DNA from 2 places in the Bifidobacterium sp. FKU genome. Region 2 is predicted to be linked to the other one. Evidence: riboswitches for the same ligand, from Rfam matches in the RefSeq annotation. Region 2 holds a riboswitch; the other holds the start of a gene.
What was found. Region 2 has a riboswitch for thiamine pyrophosphate ahead of thiS (sulfur carrier protein ThiS). Riboswitches for the same ligand answer to the same signal wherever they lie in the genome.

Region 1 (7,503 bases), 1.0 Mb from region 2:
CCTGAACTGGCGCATATACCGTTTGAGCTCAATCCGCACCATGTCAGGCTCATATCCGGTGATTGCGGGAATCAGCAGTTCAGCCTGACGCCGCAGCTCAAAATCCGGATCGGCCCATAGTTGGGCCGCGTCGGCCACGATGTCGAGAATATCGTTGACACTCATCGCGGCAAGCGTGCGGTTGCGAACATCGGCAAGCTGCTTGGCAAGGGAAGTCACCTTTGGGCCATCCAGTCGCGGATAGCGCAAACGCTTCACCCCATCCGATGTGGCGACATCATAGATTTCGTAATCCGAAACATCCGCTCCCGAAGGCAGGTGGAAGACATCAATGGCCTGACTCACAGATTCGTCAGCGGTTGGCACTGATGACCTCGTCCACTGCGATTGAGCAACCACGGGCCTCGGCTCCCTTCGCCCGGCCCTGCAGCAGGAATCCGTCCGGAGTCCGGTAGCCAAGATCCTCGGTCAGAATACCGATGCATGAATTCCAATTGGCAAGGTCGTAATGGGCTATCACACCGGTCTCACCATCCTTGACGGGAGCCAGCGTTTCCGGATCAAGGAAGACCGTGCGCACCCAGGCGGGGTTCGCCTTGAGATAGTTGCTGGTGCCATCCGTATACCACGACAGAATATTTTGGTCATAGATCTGCGAGCTCAACTCGGTCATGCCATACATGTTGACGCAGTGGTGGCGCGGCACCCCCAGTGTCTGTTCCAGTTCGTCAAGCATCTGGTCTTCGGTGATGTCGCGCTTAGTGCTCTTGAAGCCGCCAGTGTCGAACAAGCGGCTATCGGGGGCCAGCGCGAACGTCAGATCATGCTCATGCAGGTAATCGAGCAGATACAGGTAGGATGACGAGACACCCATCAGCATCACCGGTTCGCCGTCGGACACCGCACGATTGAGGAAATCGATGATGCCATCGAATTTGAGCCCATGTTCATCGAAGAACACGCCGCTGCCTTCGCTGCCACAGAGTTCCACGGCCTTGGTGAGATACCGCGACAGTGAGGAGTTCTGGTTCATGTCCCACGCCGGAGAGATCACAGCAATGCGAATGCGTTCACGATCCGGCATGATGAAATGACGGAACGGCACAATCATCGATTCATCCCACACCTCAAGATCAGGGTGGAAGTTGCGCCCACGCATCTTGCCGCCATGCGTGGTTCCGCTCGTCATGAATACGGCTTTGCACTGCTCGGTCGGTATGGTCGAAAGGTCAAGGTGCTTGAACCCGTCCACCGGCATCGGCGGAATCTCCCGCCAATCCTTGAGCGTTGCGGGGGTGACGCGTTTAGCCGCGCAGTAACGACGGTACGGCAGATCATACGTGTACTGATAGATGAACACGTCGCGCGCCAACGCACCAAACGCCTCTTCCGGGGCCTGCTCACAGCCATAGGTATGGATAAAATCCAGAATCCCGCGCTTGATACGACGCGCGTCATCCATCACATCAGTCATTGCATCGCTCCTGTCAATATCCAATATCAACCAGCATTATCGTTCATCGTGCGCCGCAGCGCCAGTCCCATCCGCCGGATCGGCTGCTGGAACATCCACGGACGCCGGCGCACGATGCTTCGCCACCAAATCCGGAAGAGCGACGAACAGCGCATTGAGAATGATGGCGCTGAATACACCGACCATGATGTTGTTGCCAAAGAACACGCTTGCGCCGCCGGTCAGGCCGGAGAGCGCCTTGGGCAGGGCGATGCCGAGCAGCAGAGACATGCCGATGACCGTTTGACGGCGCTCGTCATCAGCGACCTTGCGCAAGGCTCGCAGACCGGTCACGATCAGGCTGGCCGCAGCCGGCAGGAAGATGCCTCCGACGACTGCCGAGGGAATGACGGACAGCAGCGCGCCCGCCTTTGGCACGAAGCCCAGAATCAGCAACAGAATGGCGGCGATTGTCACAGGCGTGCGCGTGCGCAGCTTGCCTTCGCCGGTCAGGTTGAGCAGGCCGACATTTTGCGGGTATGCGGTGGTGGTGAATCCACCAATCAGCGAGGAAATGGCCGAACCTGCCGCCTCGCCGGCGAGGCCGTAGCGCACCTGCTTGCGTTCGAGGGTCGTGCCTTGAATCTCGGAAGCCGCCTGATAGACGCCGAGAGCCTCCATGACGGCAACCATATAGGCGATGAAGAACGGAATGAAGATCTTCCAGTCAAACGTAAACGGCCCGTAAGGCATGAAGGTCGGCAGGCCCAACCATCCCTTGGAAGCCACAGGAGAGAAGTCCACCATGCCAAACGCCGCGGCGACCACGGTGCCGACGACAAGCGCGATGAGGAATGAGAACGACTTAAGCAGACCCTTGCCGAGCAGCGACAGGACAAGCACAATCGCCGTGGTCAGGATCGACACGGTCAGGATGTGCGGATCGGCAAACGTTTTGTCACCGGGAGCCCCACCAAGAAACTCGCTCAGCGTGAATCCGGACAGCGAGACACCGACCATGAAGATGACCACGCCCGAGATCATCGGAGAGAACAGGAACCTCATCCGCTCTATCGCACCGGTCAGGCACAGCAACAGGAACACAAGCGAAGCGATGAGAATGGACGAACTCGCCGCCCCCAGCATGCCAGCCGTACCTGCCGCGATCATCAACGCGTCAAACGCGGCTGACGGCCCCTGCACCACCGGCAGGCGAACCAGCCGAGTGGCCTGGATCAGAGTAACCAGGCCGGAGACGATGAAGATGGCGTTAATCATGTTCGACGATAGGGCAATAGATAAGCCGATTGCTCCGGCCACGAATACCGGATCAAGCCAAACATTGGAAACGAACACATGCTGGAAACCCAGCAGTACGTTCTGGGCGGTCAGCTCCTTGCGTATTGACATACGCTTCCTCTCTCTCAACGCGCATATGGGATGCCGAGCCGAACAGAGGAGTTCAACCGTCGTATTCCCTACGCGAGTGTTAGCTCACAGGTTCGAAGGGTTCGGCACATACCGTCTCAGCCTAAAGCACCCCTTACGAATCGGTTTTCGCACGTCACCGTAACAAACCTTGACATCTCCGTCAAGAAAAATCGTGCTTTTTTCGGCAGCTGCCCGATGTGAGATAACAAACAGTTTTACGAATGGAGAAGGAATCGAAGCAATGCGGCCAGACTCACCAACCCCACAGGACCATGGACTTGGAGCCGGCGGGAGTGAAGTTGGAGTCGCCGGTGGTGCAGGCAGCGGTATCGGCGGCGGTATCGCGACCGGGCAGTTCGCGGGTTTCGCGGCGGATGGCGTTGCGCCAGAGGCGGGCGCGGTTGGAGCGTTGCACCTCCACGATGTTGCCGTCTCGGCCAGCGGCGAAGACGCTTTCCTGGTCGCCGGTTTGCATGCGCTTGACTTCACGGCGCAACTGTCGATTCTCTTCTTCGAGCTCGAGGATGCGCGCGATACCGGAAAGATTGATGCCCTCATCCTGACTTAGGCGCTGAGCTCGGGTCAGGCGGGCAATGTCGCGCAGACAGTAGCGGCGTGCGCCGCCATCGGTGCGCTGCGGACGGACCAGACCCAGCCGGTCGTACTGGCGAAGGGTCTGGGGGTGGATGTTGGCCAGTTCGGCGGCCTGGCCGACGGTGAAGATGGGCAGTTCGATATCGAAGCCGACATCATCGGCTCCGTCGAGATCGGCCCTGCCCATCACCAGCGCGGTTGCGCACATTGCGTACAACTGCTTCATTTGGTTGGCTAACCGCGCCATTGTTCACCTCCTGATTACAGGCTGAGATAGTCGCCGGCTTTTTCGTCGAATTCTTTGGCGGCGTGCTTGACCGCCAGACCCGGCTTGGCGGGGACCATGATCTGCACGCGGCCGATCAGGTCGCCCGGCTGGTTGCCGCGCTGGACACCGAGTCCCGCGAGCTTGACCTCCGCGCCGGAGCTGGAACCGGCCGGCACCTTGAAGGTGACGGGATTGCCGTCGATGTCCTTGGCCTCGACCTTGCCACCGGCCACGGCCTGGCCCACGGTGACGGGCAGGTCCATGACGATGTCGTGGCCGCGCATCGAGAACGCGGCATCGGGCTTGACGGTGACGTGCAGGTACAGGTCACCGGCCTTGCCGCCATTGATGCCCGGCTTGCCCTTGCCGGCAAGCTTGATTTTCTGGCCGTCCTTGACGCCCGCAGGCACGTGGGCCTTGAACTTCTTGCCGTCCACGGACAGGGACACGGTAGCGCCCTTGACCGCCTGACGCAGGGTCAGGCTGATCTTGGAGTTGCGGTCCTCGCCGTTTTCGGGGCGCGGGGCCTCCTCATAGCCATAGCCGCCGGCATTGCCGTACGCCTGCTGGCTGTAGCCGCCTTGGCCTGCAGCACCGCCGAACATCGAGAAGATGTCGTTGATGTTGTTGGGGCCGCCGCCCGAAGTGGAGAAGCGGATGCGCGAGCCATTGCCGCCGGCACCCTGGCCGAACATGGAACCAAAGATGTCGGAGAAACCGGAAGCATCGAAGCCGCCGGCGCCGGAACCGCCGGCGAAGCGGGCGCCGCCCATGCCGAACTGACGAATCGCGTCGTACTTCTGGCGATCTTCCTTCTTGCTCAGCACGTCATAGGCTTCGGAGATGTCCTTGAACTTCTCCTCGGCTTCCTTGGTCTTGTTGACGTCAGGATGGTATTTGCGGGCGAGCTTGCGGTACGCCTTCTTGATGTCGTCGTCCGAAGCGTCCTTGGAGACACCAAGGACTTTGTAGAAGTCTTTGCTGAGCCATTCGTTTTCAGCCATTCATGTCTCCTTTCTAGAAAAGTCTTTATGATTGGCTCCCCTCCTTGAGGGGAGCTGTCGTCATAGGCGACTGAGGGGAGTTACGGCATCCGTTAAGCTCCCCTCAGTCAGCTTCGCTGACAGCTCCCCTCAGAGAGGGGAGCCGAGGTAAATATCAGCTCCCTCATCAGAGGGAGCTAAGGCACTGTCAACTCATTGCAGCGAACTGGTCGTCAGTTTTGTGGGGAGGCTACTACTACTCGGGCGGCACGGATTACGCGGTCGCCGATGCGGTAGCCGGCCTCAACCACGGTGTCAACCGTTTCCTTTTCGGCATTCGCGTCCGGCTTGTGCAGGATCGCGTCATGCTTGGTGGGGTCGAAGTCCTCGCCCTTTTCGCCGAACTTCTCGACGCCGAACTTCTCGAAGGCTTTGTCGATCTTGGTGGCAACGGCCTTGAACGAGTCGTCCATCTCGCTGTGTTCGCGAATGCGGTCGATATCGTCGAGGGCGGGCAGCAGCGCGGTCAGCACGTCGATGATGCCGTGCTGGCGGAAGCGCTCCTGCTCCTTCTGCGTGCGATTGCGGTAGTTGATGAACTCCGCACGTTCGCGCTGCAGGGCTTCGAGGTAGTCTGCGGCTTCCTTCTTGGCCTTGCCGAGGGGGGTGAGGGTGTCTTCGGAATCGGAGGGAGCGGAATCGGACGAGCTATCGCTCGGCTGTTCCGCTCCGGCGTTCGCCGGGGTCTCTCCCTCAGTCGCGGACTTCGCCGCACCAGCTCCCTCGTCAGAGGAAGCTTGGGATGCGGTCTCGGCTTTGGCCGAGTCCTGCGGCGCGGCGGAAGCGGCACCCTCAGCGGCCTGGTCGGGATCCGGCAGGTCGTTCAGGTAGTCGTCCTTGTTGAACTCGGACATCACTTGTTGTCCTTGTCGTCATCGTCGTCCACGACCTCGGCCTCGACGGTGTCGTCGTCGGAACCGGAGGCGGAGCCAGCGGAAGCGCCAGCGCCGGCAGCGCCAGCCGCACCGGCACCAGCCGCGGCACCCTCGGCACCCTGCTGGGCGTAGAGGACCTGGCCGATCTTCTGAGCGGCGGTCATCAGCTCGGTCTGAGCGGTCTTGACCTTCTCGGTGTCGTCACCCTTCAGGGCCTCCTTCAGGGCGTTGACCTTGTCGGTGACCTCCTTGACGATGTCGTCGGAGAGCTTGTCCTTGTTGTCGTTGACGAGCTTCTCAGTGGAGTAGGCGAAGGCCTCGGCCTGGTTGCGGGTCTCGGCGTCCTCCTTGCGCTGCTTGTCTTCGGCCTCGTGCGCCTCGGCTTCCTTGACCATGCGGTCGATCTCGTCCTTCGGCAGGCCGGAGCCACCGGTGATGGTCATGGACTGCTCCTTGCCGGTGCCCTTGTCCTTGGCGGACACGTGCACGATGCCGTTGGCGTCGATGTCGAAGGTGACCTCGATCTGCGGGACGCCACGCGGAGCCGGAGCGATGCCGGTCAGTTCGAAGGTGCCCAGCGGCTTGTTGTCGCGAGCGAACTCACGCTCGCCCTGGTAGACCTGAATCAGCACGGACGGCTGGTTGTCTTCGGCGGTGGAGAAGACCTCGGAGCGCTTGGTCGGGATGGCCGTGTTGCGATCGATGAGCTTGGTCATGATGCCACCCTTGGTCTCGATACCGAGGGACAGCGGGGTCACGTCGATAAGCAGAACGTCCTTACGGTCGCCCTTGATGACGCCGGACTGCACGGCGGCGCCGACTGCCACAACCTCATCCGGGTTCACGGACTGGTTCGCTTCCTTACCGCCGGTAAGCTCCTTGACCAGATCCTTGACGGCGGGCATACGGGTGGAGCCGCCGACGAGCACCACGTGGTCGATGTCGCTCACCGAGATGCCGGCATCGTGCAGCACGTTGTTGAACGGCGTGCGGCAGCGGCCCAGCAGGTCGGAGGTCATTTCCTCGAAGTGCGCGCGGGTCAGGGTCTCGTCCAGGTGCACCGGGGTGCCGTCGGGGGTCATGGCCAGGTACTGCATGGAGATGCTGGCGGAAGAGGAGGAGGAGAGTTCCTTCTTCGCCTGCTCGGCGGCTTCCTTCAGGCGCTGCAGCGCGATCTTGTCCTTGGACAGGTCGACGCCGTACTTGTTCTTGACTTCGGAGACCAGCCAATCGATGATCTTCTGATCCCAGTCATCGCCACCGAGGTGGTTGTCGCCGTTGGTGGCCTGGACCTGGATGGTGGAGAAGCCGTCGTCGTCCTTGCCGATCTCCAGCAGGGAAACGTCGAAGGTGCCGCCACCGAGGTCGAAGACCAGGATGCGCTCGTCCTCCTTGCCCTTCTCGAGGCCGTAGGCCAGAGCGGCTGCGGTCGGCTCGTTGATGATACGCAGGACGTTCAGGCCGGCGATCTTGCCGGCGTCCTTGGTGGCCTGACGCTGGGCATCGTTGAAGTATGCCGGGCAGGTGATGACGGCATCGGTGACGGGCTCGCCAAGGTAGGCCTCGGCGTCCCTCTTCAGCTTCATCAGGATCTGCGCGGAAATCTCCTGCGGGGTCCACTTCTTGCCGTCGATGTCGACGGTCCAGTCGGTGCCCATGTGGCGCTTGACGGAGGAGATGGTGCGGTCAACGTTGGTCACGGCCTGACGTTTGGCCACTTCGCCGACGAGGATCTCGCCGGACTTGGAGAAGGCCACCACGGACGGCGTGGTGCGCGCGCCTTCAGCGTTGACGATAACGGTGGGCTCGCCACCTTCAAGAGTTGCGATGCAGGAATTC
Region 2 (7,503 bases):
CATCGAATTCGTGCGCGCCGGCGACAAGGTCGCCCTGCACGACGCTTTTGCACAGACCGGTCTCGGTCGCTATGGCAAGGGTCCGGTGGCTGCTGTGATTCTGGAACTTATCCAAGGCGAAGCCGGCGTGCAGCCGTTGGGCGCCGATTACGTCAAGTTCGTGCGTGAACTGTGCGATATCAACCACGCGCTGCTCATCATCGATGAAGTACAGACCGGTATCGGACGTACCGGCAAGTGGTTCGCATTCCAGCGTGACGATCTGTCCGGCGGCGTGACGCCGGATATGGTGACTTTCGCCAAGGGTGTGGCAGGCGGATTCCCGATGGGCGGCATGATCGCTTTTGGCGAGAAACTTGCGGCTCTGTTCACTCCTGGTTCCCACGGCTCCACCTTTGCCGGCAATCCGCTGGGTGCGGCTGCGGGACTCGCCACTCTTGACGTGATTGAAGACGAGAATCTGGTGACCAACGCCGAAGCTCGCGGCAAACAGCTGCGCGATGGCATTATGGCCACCGGTAATCCGCTGTTCGTTTCCGTACGCGGCCGTGGTTTGCTGGACGCCGTCGAGCTCAAGCATCCCTGCTCCCACGCGGTGATGAACTACTGCCTCGAACACGGGCTCATCGTCAACGCGGTGGCTCCCAATGCGCTGCGTTTCGCACCGCCGCTGATTGTAACCGCTCAAGACGTGGATCAGGCACTTGCCATCCTCAAGGATGTGCCTACGGACCTGCCCGACGACTGATTTCTCGCCGTCACTGCCGACCCACCGATCCAAGGAGATCATCATGACCCCAGAACTTCGCCACATGCTGCGTGACGACGACCTCAACCATGAGGAGCAGAAGCAGGTGCTCGAACTTGCCATCAAGTTCCACCATGACCGCTTCTACAAGCAGCCGTTCGCCGGTCCGCAGGCCGTCGCCGTACTGTTCGACAAGCCATCCACCCGCACCCGTTCCAGCTTCTCCATCGGCGTTGCCGAGCTTGGCGGCTACCCGCTGGTCATCGACAAGTCCGGCTCCCAGCTGGGCCGTGGCGAGCCCGTGGCCGATACCGCTCGTGTGCTCGACCGCATGGCTTACGGCGTGGTGTGGCGCACCTTCGGCCAGGACCGCGTCGAAGAAATGGCCAAGTACTCCACCCATCCGGTGGTCAACGCCCTGACCGATGACTTCCATCCCTGCCAGATTCTCGCCGACTTCCAGACCATCGCCGAGCACCGAGGCGGCGTCGACAACCTGAAGAACCAGACCATCGCCTACCTCGGTGACGCGGCCAACAACATGGCCAACTCCTACCTGCTCGGCGGTGCCGTGGCCGGCATGGACGTGCGCGTGGCCGGCCCCCACGGCTACCTGCCCCGCCCGGACATCGTGGCCGACGCCAAGCGCGTCGCGGCCGAGACCGGCGGCTCCATCCTGGTCACCACCGATGCCAAGGAAGCGGTGAAGGACGCCGACTGCGTGTTCACCGACACTTGGGTCTCCATGGGCGAGGAGGCCGAATACGCCATCCGTTCCAAGCCGTTCTGGGATTACCAGGTCAACACCGAACTTATGGCATTGGCCAAGCCGGATGCGCTCTTCCAGCACTGCCTGCCCGCCTACCGCGGCAAGGAAGTCACCGCTGAAGTGATCGATGGCCCGCAGTCCGTGGTGTGGGACGAGGCCGAGAACCGTCTGCACGCACAGAAAGCGTTGCTGACTTGGTTGACCGGCAAGGCCCGTGGAGACGAAAGCCTGCTCGCATGAGTGAAACCGGTCCGTCCCTGCAGCGCCCTGCCACCAGGGCGGCGCGGCTGAGTGCCATAGAACAGGCGCTCGCCACGCATATCATCACCTCGCAATCACAGCTGTCCAAAATCCTTATCGACGAGGGCATTGCGGTGACTCAGGCGACCCTGAGCCGCGATCTTGACGAGATGCATGCGGTGAAGACCCGGCTGAAGGACGGCACGGTGGCCTACACGGTGGGTCGCAGCGTCGTTGCTTCAGAAGGTGAGGATGTAGGGGAGCGCGGTGAGGCACAGATGTCCCGCGTGCTGAACGGACTGGTCACCTCGGTGGCCGCCGCCGGGAATCTGGTTGTGGTGCACACGCCTTCCGGTGCCGCACAATACGTGGCCTCGGTGATTGACAAGCAGCCGATCGAAGGCGTGCTGGGCACCATCGCCGGAGACGACACCGTCATGGTGATTTGCACCAATGACGACACCGCCGTCTCCCGCTCCGACTGGCTGCTAAGCCTCGCTTCCAAATAACCAACACGCCGTGCATAAATATACAGTCCTCTGTATATACTTGCATCAGTTTGTTTTTCAGACCTTGAACGAAAGGGAACCAATGGCAGATAACAAGCGCATTGTTCTGGCCTACTCCGGCGGTCTTGACACCTCCGTCGCCATCTCGTACCTGAAGGAGCGCACCGGCAAGGACGTCGTGGCCGTGTCCCTCGATGTCGGCCAAGGTGGTGAAAGCCTTGAGACCATCAAGCAGCGCGCCCTCGCCTGCGGTGCCGTTGAATCCTACGTGGTCGACGCCCGTGACGAGTTCGCCAACGAATATTGCATGAAGGCCCTCAAGGCCAACGCCATGTACGAAGGCGTCTACCCGCTGGTCTCCGCCATCTCCCGTCCGCTGATCTCCAAGCACCTCGTGCGCGCCGCCCACCAGTTCGGTGCCGACACCATCTCCCACGGTTGCACCGGCAAGGGTAACGACCAGGTTCGTTTCGAGGTCTCCATTGCCTCCATTGACCCGACGCTGAAGGCCATCAGCCCGATTCGTGACCTGTCCCTGACCCGCGATGTCGAGATCGCGTTCGCCAAGGAGCACAAGTTGCCGATCACCCAGACCGAGAAGTCCCCGTACTCCATCGACCAGAACGTATGGGGCCGCGCCATTGAGACCGGCTTCCTTGAGGATCCGTGGAACGGCCCGACCAAGGACTGCTACTCCTACACCGACGACCCGGCCTTCCCGCCGGTCGAAGATGAAGTCGTCATCGAGTTCAAGGAAGGTGTGCCGGTCAAGATCGACGGACGTGACGTCACCCCGCTGCAGGCCATCGAAGAGATGAACCGCCGCGCCGGAGCCCAGGGCATCGGCCGCATCGACCTCATCGAGGACCGCCTGGTCGGCATCAAGTCCCGCGAGCTGTACGAGGCGCCGGGCGCCGTGGCCCTGATCACCGCGCATCAGGAACTCGAGAACTGCTGCCTCGAACGCGAACAGCACCGCATCAAGCGCGACATCGACAAGCGCTGGGGCGAGCTGGTCTACGACGCGCAGTGGTTCTCCCCGGCAACCCAGTCGCTCAACGCGTTCATCGAGGACACCCAGAAGTACGTGTCCGGTGAGATTCGCATGGTCCTGCACGGCGGTCGCGCCGTCGTGACCGGCCGTCGTTCCGACTCCTCGCTGTACGACTACAAGCTCGCCACCTACGATTCCGGCGATACCTTCGACCAGAAGTCCTCCAACGGCTTCATCGACATCTACGGTCTGCCGTCCCGCGTGGCCGCAGCGCGCGACGTCAAGTTCGGCAACGGCATCGAGGTCCCGAAGAACACCGTCGAGTGATTCTTACTCAGTCGCCCCCGCTGCGAGGCTGTCGGCATAGCTGACTGGGAGTGGTCTTTGAAAGGACTGTCCTCAGTCACACTCCATGTGACAGCCCTCGCCAGCGGGGGCAACTGTATGTTTGAACACATTGCTACGCTTAAACACAGCTATTTTCACTTTTCAAGGAGCCTTCATGACTGAGAACAACGAACATCTGGCCCTGTGGGGTGGTCGCTTTACGTCTGGTCCGTCGCCGGAACTGGCCCGACTGTCCAAGTCCACGCAGTTCGACTGGCGCTTGGCCGACGACGATATCGCCGGTTCGCGCGCCCACGCCCGTGCTCTCGGCCGTGCGGGACTCCTGACCGCCGACGAGCTGCAGCGCATGGAGGATGCGCTCGACACGCTCCAGCGCCACGTCGATGACGGCTCCTTCGCCCCCATCGAAGACGATGAGGACGAGGCCACCGCCCTCGAACGCGGACTGATTGACATTGCCGGCGACGAACTCGGCGGCAAGCTCAGGGCCGGCCGTTCCCGCAACGACCAGATCGCCTGCCTGATTCGTATGTGGCTGCGCCGCCACTCCCGCGTAATCGCCGGACTCCTGCTTGACCTCGTCAACGCCCTGATCGAGCAAAGCGAAAAGGCCGGCCGCACCGTGATGCCTGGCCGCACCCACATGCAGCACGCCCAGCCCGTGCTGCTCGCGCACCAGCTCATGGCCCACGCTTGGCCGCTGATCCGCGACGTGCAGCGACTGATCGACTGGGACAAGCGCATCAACGCCTCCCCGTACGGCTCCGGCGCGCTGGCCGGCAACACGCTCGGCCTCGACCCGGAGGCCGTGGCGCGTGAGCTCGGCTTCTCCCGCGTGACCGACAACTCCATCGATGGCACCGCCGCACGTGATCTCGTGGCCGAATTCGCGTTCGTGGCCGCCATGACCGGCGTGGACATCTCCCGCCTGTCCGAGGAGATCATCATCTGGAACACCCAGGAGTTCGCCTTCGTCAAGCTCGACGACGGCTATTCCACCGGCTCCTCCATCATGCCGCAGAAGAAGAACCCGGACATCGCCGAGCTCGCCCGCGGCAAGTCCGGCCGACTCATCGGCGATCTGACCGGTCTGCTGGCCACCCTGAAGGGCCTGCCCACCGCCTACGCTCGCGATCTGCAGGAAGACAAGGAGGCCGTGTTCGACCAGGTCGATACGCTCGAAGTGCTGCTGCCCGCCTTCACCGGCATGGTCAAGACCATGCACTTCGACGGCGACCGCCTGGAAGAGGAAGCTCCGACCGGCTTCGCGCTGGCCACCGACATCGCCGAATGGCTCGTCAAGAACGGTGTGCCGTTCCGCCACGCGCACGAGCTCTCTGGTGCCTGCGTCAAGCTCGCCGAAGGCCGCGGCCAGGAACTGTGGGATCTGACCGACAATGACTTCATCGAGACCTTCGCCGCGTTCCTGCCGGCCGACAAGGCTCCGGGAGTACGCGAAGTGCTCTCCAGCCACGGTTCGGTCGACTCCCGCAACGGCAAGGGCGGCACCGCTTACGGTCGCGTGCGCGAGCAGATCGCCGACGCCAAGGCCGAGGTCGAAGAACTCAAGCTCTTCCCCGCATCCACGTCGGATGGCTCCGCCTACAAAGCCCCCGGCACGTTCTAGTCCCAATAGAGCTCCCTCGTCAGAGGGAGCTCTATTTTGCTGTTGTCACTGCAACGGCATACACTGAGAAATCGTAACGAACGGGAGCCGTGAGGCTGAGAGGAAGTTGCCAGACTTCGACCGGGGAACTTGACGCGGGTCATGCCGCCGTAAGGAATCGTTGTTGCAGATTTGCCGGGTTCTCCAATACAGCTTTCATTCCGTTTGCATAATTCAGCCGTGAGACGGTCGTGATGGAGCCAATACATCACAACGGTCGAACGGTCGCATGATTGGGTTCATGAATGGGCGCACCACTTAAGGTACGGTTCGTTTCGTGCACCCTTTTTTACTATCTGAAAGGATATTATGCAGGTCAACGGAGAGCAGGTCACGCTCGAGACGCCGGTCAGCGTCGCCGATTATCTCGAAGCGCGCGGATTCCGCGCCGAGCGTGTGGCCATCGAACTCAATGGTGAGATTATCCCGCGCGATAAGCGTGCCGACGCCATGCTCGACGACCAGTGCGTCATGGAAATTGTGCAGTTTGTACAGGGTGGATGAAAGGAAAAGCTATGAGCAATATTAATCCGGTTACTGAAGCATCTGTTGAGGCGACTCCGCTGCCGCCGCAGCCCGCCGTCACCAATCCGGTCGGCACCGCCGCGCCGATTCTCCCGGTGAAAGACAAGCCGCTGAACTTGGGCGGTCACGAGTTCCAGTCGCGATTCATCCTGGGCTCCGGCCGCTACGACCTGAACCTCATCAAGGCCACGGTCGAACATGCCGGCACGCAGATCGTCACCATGGCACTGCGCCGCGCGCAGACCACCGAGAACAGCGTGCTCGACTACATTCCCGAAGGCATTACGCTGCTGCCCAACACCTCCGGCGCGCGCAACGCCGAGGAAGCCGTGCGTATCGCCCGACTGGCACGCGAAGTGTGCCACACCGACTTCGTCAAGGTCGAAATCGAACACGAGACCAAGTACCTCTTGCCGGACAACGCCGAAACCATCCGAGCCACCGAGATGCTGGCCAAGGAAGGCTTCGTGGTCATGCCCTACATGTTCCCGGACCCGATTGCGGCCCGTCAGCTGGAGGAGGCCGGTGCCGCTGCCGTTATGCCGCTCGGTTCGTTGATCGGCTCCAATATGGGCCTGCGCATGCGTGACTTCATCGAAATCATTATCGCCAACGCGCATGTGCCGGTCATCATCGACGCTGGTATCGGCCGTCCGAGCCAGGCCTGCGATGCGATGGAGATGGGTGCGGATGCGGTGATGGCGTACACGGCCATTGCCTCTGCCGGCAATATCCCCCTGATGGCTGAGGCGTTCAAGCACGCCATCGATGCCGGCCGTGCGGCGTATTTGTCTGGCCTTGGCAAGGTGACCGAGGGACAGGCTGTGCCGTCCAGCCCGACTACGGGGTATTTGCACTGACACTTTTATTAGCTCCCCCTCTCTGAGGGGAGCTGGCCGCGTAGCGGACTGAGGGGAGCTGGAAACATGGAGAAAACATGGCATTGACTGATGAACAGGTGGAGCGGTACGCGCGCCATCTGATTTTGAAGGGGCTGGGCGTCAAAGGGCAGAAGCGGTTGTTGGCCTCCAGCGTGCTCATCATCGGAGCGGGCGGGCTTGGTTCTCCGGCCGCCCTGTATCTGGCGGCGGCCGGCGTCGGCCATATCGGACTGGTGGACGGCGATGTGGTGGATATGAGCAATCTGCAACGCCAAATCATCCATACCACCGCACGTGTCGGAGCGCCCAAAGTGGAATCCGCGGCCACAGCCATCCGCGCGCTCAACCCGGATGTGACGGTCGACACCTACTACGAGCTCGTCGACGCGAGCAACATCGCCGGCCTCATCAAACCGTACGATCTGGTGATCGATGCCACCGACAACTTCGCCGCAAAATTCCTCATCAATGACGCCTGCGTGCTGGCCGGCAAGCCGTACATCCATGCCGGAGTGGTCGGATTCGCCGGTCAGGTGATGACCGTCATTCCCGGCGAAGGCCCCTGCTACCGCTGCATCTTCCGCGACATGCCCGCCGCCGGTGAGATTCCGACCTGCAAGGAGGCCGGCGTGCTGGGCGCGGTGGTCGGTGTGATCGGCAGTCTGGAAGCCACCGAAGCCGTGAAGTTGATTGCCGGCGTGGGGGAGCCGTTGGTGGGGCGCATGCTCACCGTGGATGCGCTGACCATGAATATTCGACGGGTCCCACTGCCAAAGCATGTGCCGGATTGCCCGGTGTGCGGTGAGCAGCCGACCATTACTGC

Region 1: another riboswitch for thiamine pyrophosphate. It lies ahead of MMB48_RS00760 (solute carrier family 23 protein); the one in region 2 lies ahead of thiS (sulfur carrier protein ThiS).

The regions. Positions count from the first base shown of each region.
Region 1 covers NZ_CP092888.1:164,800-172,302, reverse strand. The annotation lists gene MMB48_RS00770 (acyl-CoA reductase) at 1-366, opposite strand, end outside; gene MMB48_RS00765 (coenzyme F390 synthetase) at 353-1,474, opposite strand; gene MMB48_RS00760 (solute carrier family 23 protein) at 1,511-2,863, opposite strand; TPP riboswitch at 2,911-3,007, opposite strand; gene MMB48_RS00755 (heat shock protein transcriptional repressor HspR) at 3,138-3,725, opposite strand; gene MMB48_RS00750 (DnaJ C-terminal domain-containing protein) at 3,740-4,750, opposite strand; gene grpE (nucleotide exchange factor GrpE) at 4,963-5,643, opposite strand; gene dnaK (molecular chaperone DnaK) at 5,643-7,503, opposite strand, start outside.
Region 2 covers NZ_CP092888.1:1,764,334-1,771,836, reverse strand. The annotation lists gene MMB48_RS08095 (acetylornithine transaminase) at 1-748, shown strand, start outside; gene argF (ornithine carbamoyltransferase) at 792-1,757, shown strand; gene MMB48_RS08085 (arginine repressor) at 1,754-2,266, shown strand; gene MMB48_RS08080 (argininosuccinate synthase) at 2,349-3,587, shown strand; gene argH (argininosuccinate lyase) at 3,763-5,235, shown strand; TPP riboswitch at 5,306-5,409, shown strand; gene thiS (sulfur carrier protein ThiS) at 5,584-5,778, shown strand; gene MMB48_RS08065 (thiazole synthase) at 5,790-6,659, shown strand; gene thiF (thiazole biosynthesis adenylyltransferase ThiF) at 6,737-7,503, shown strand, end outside.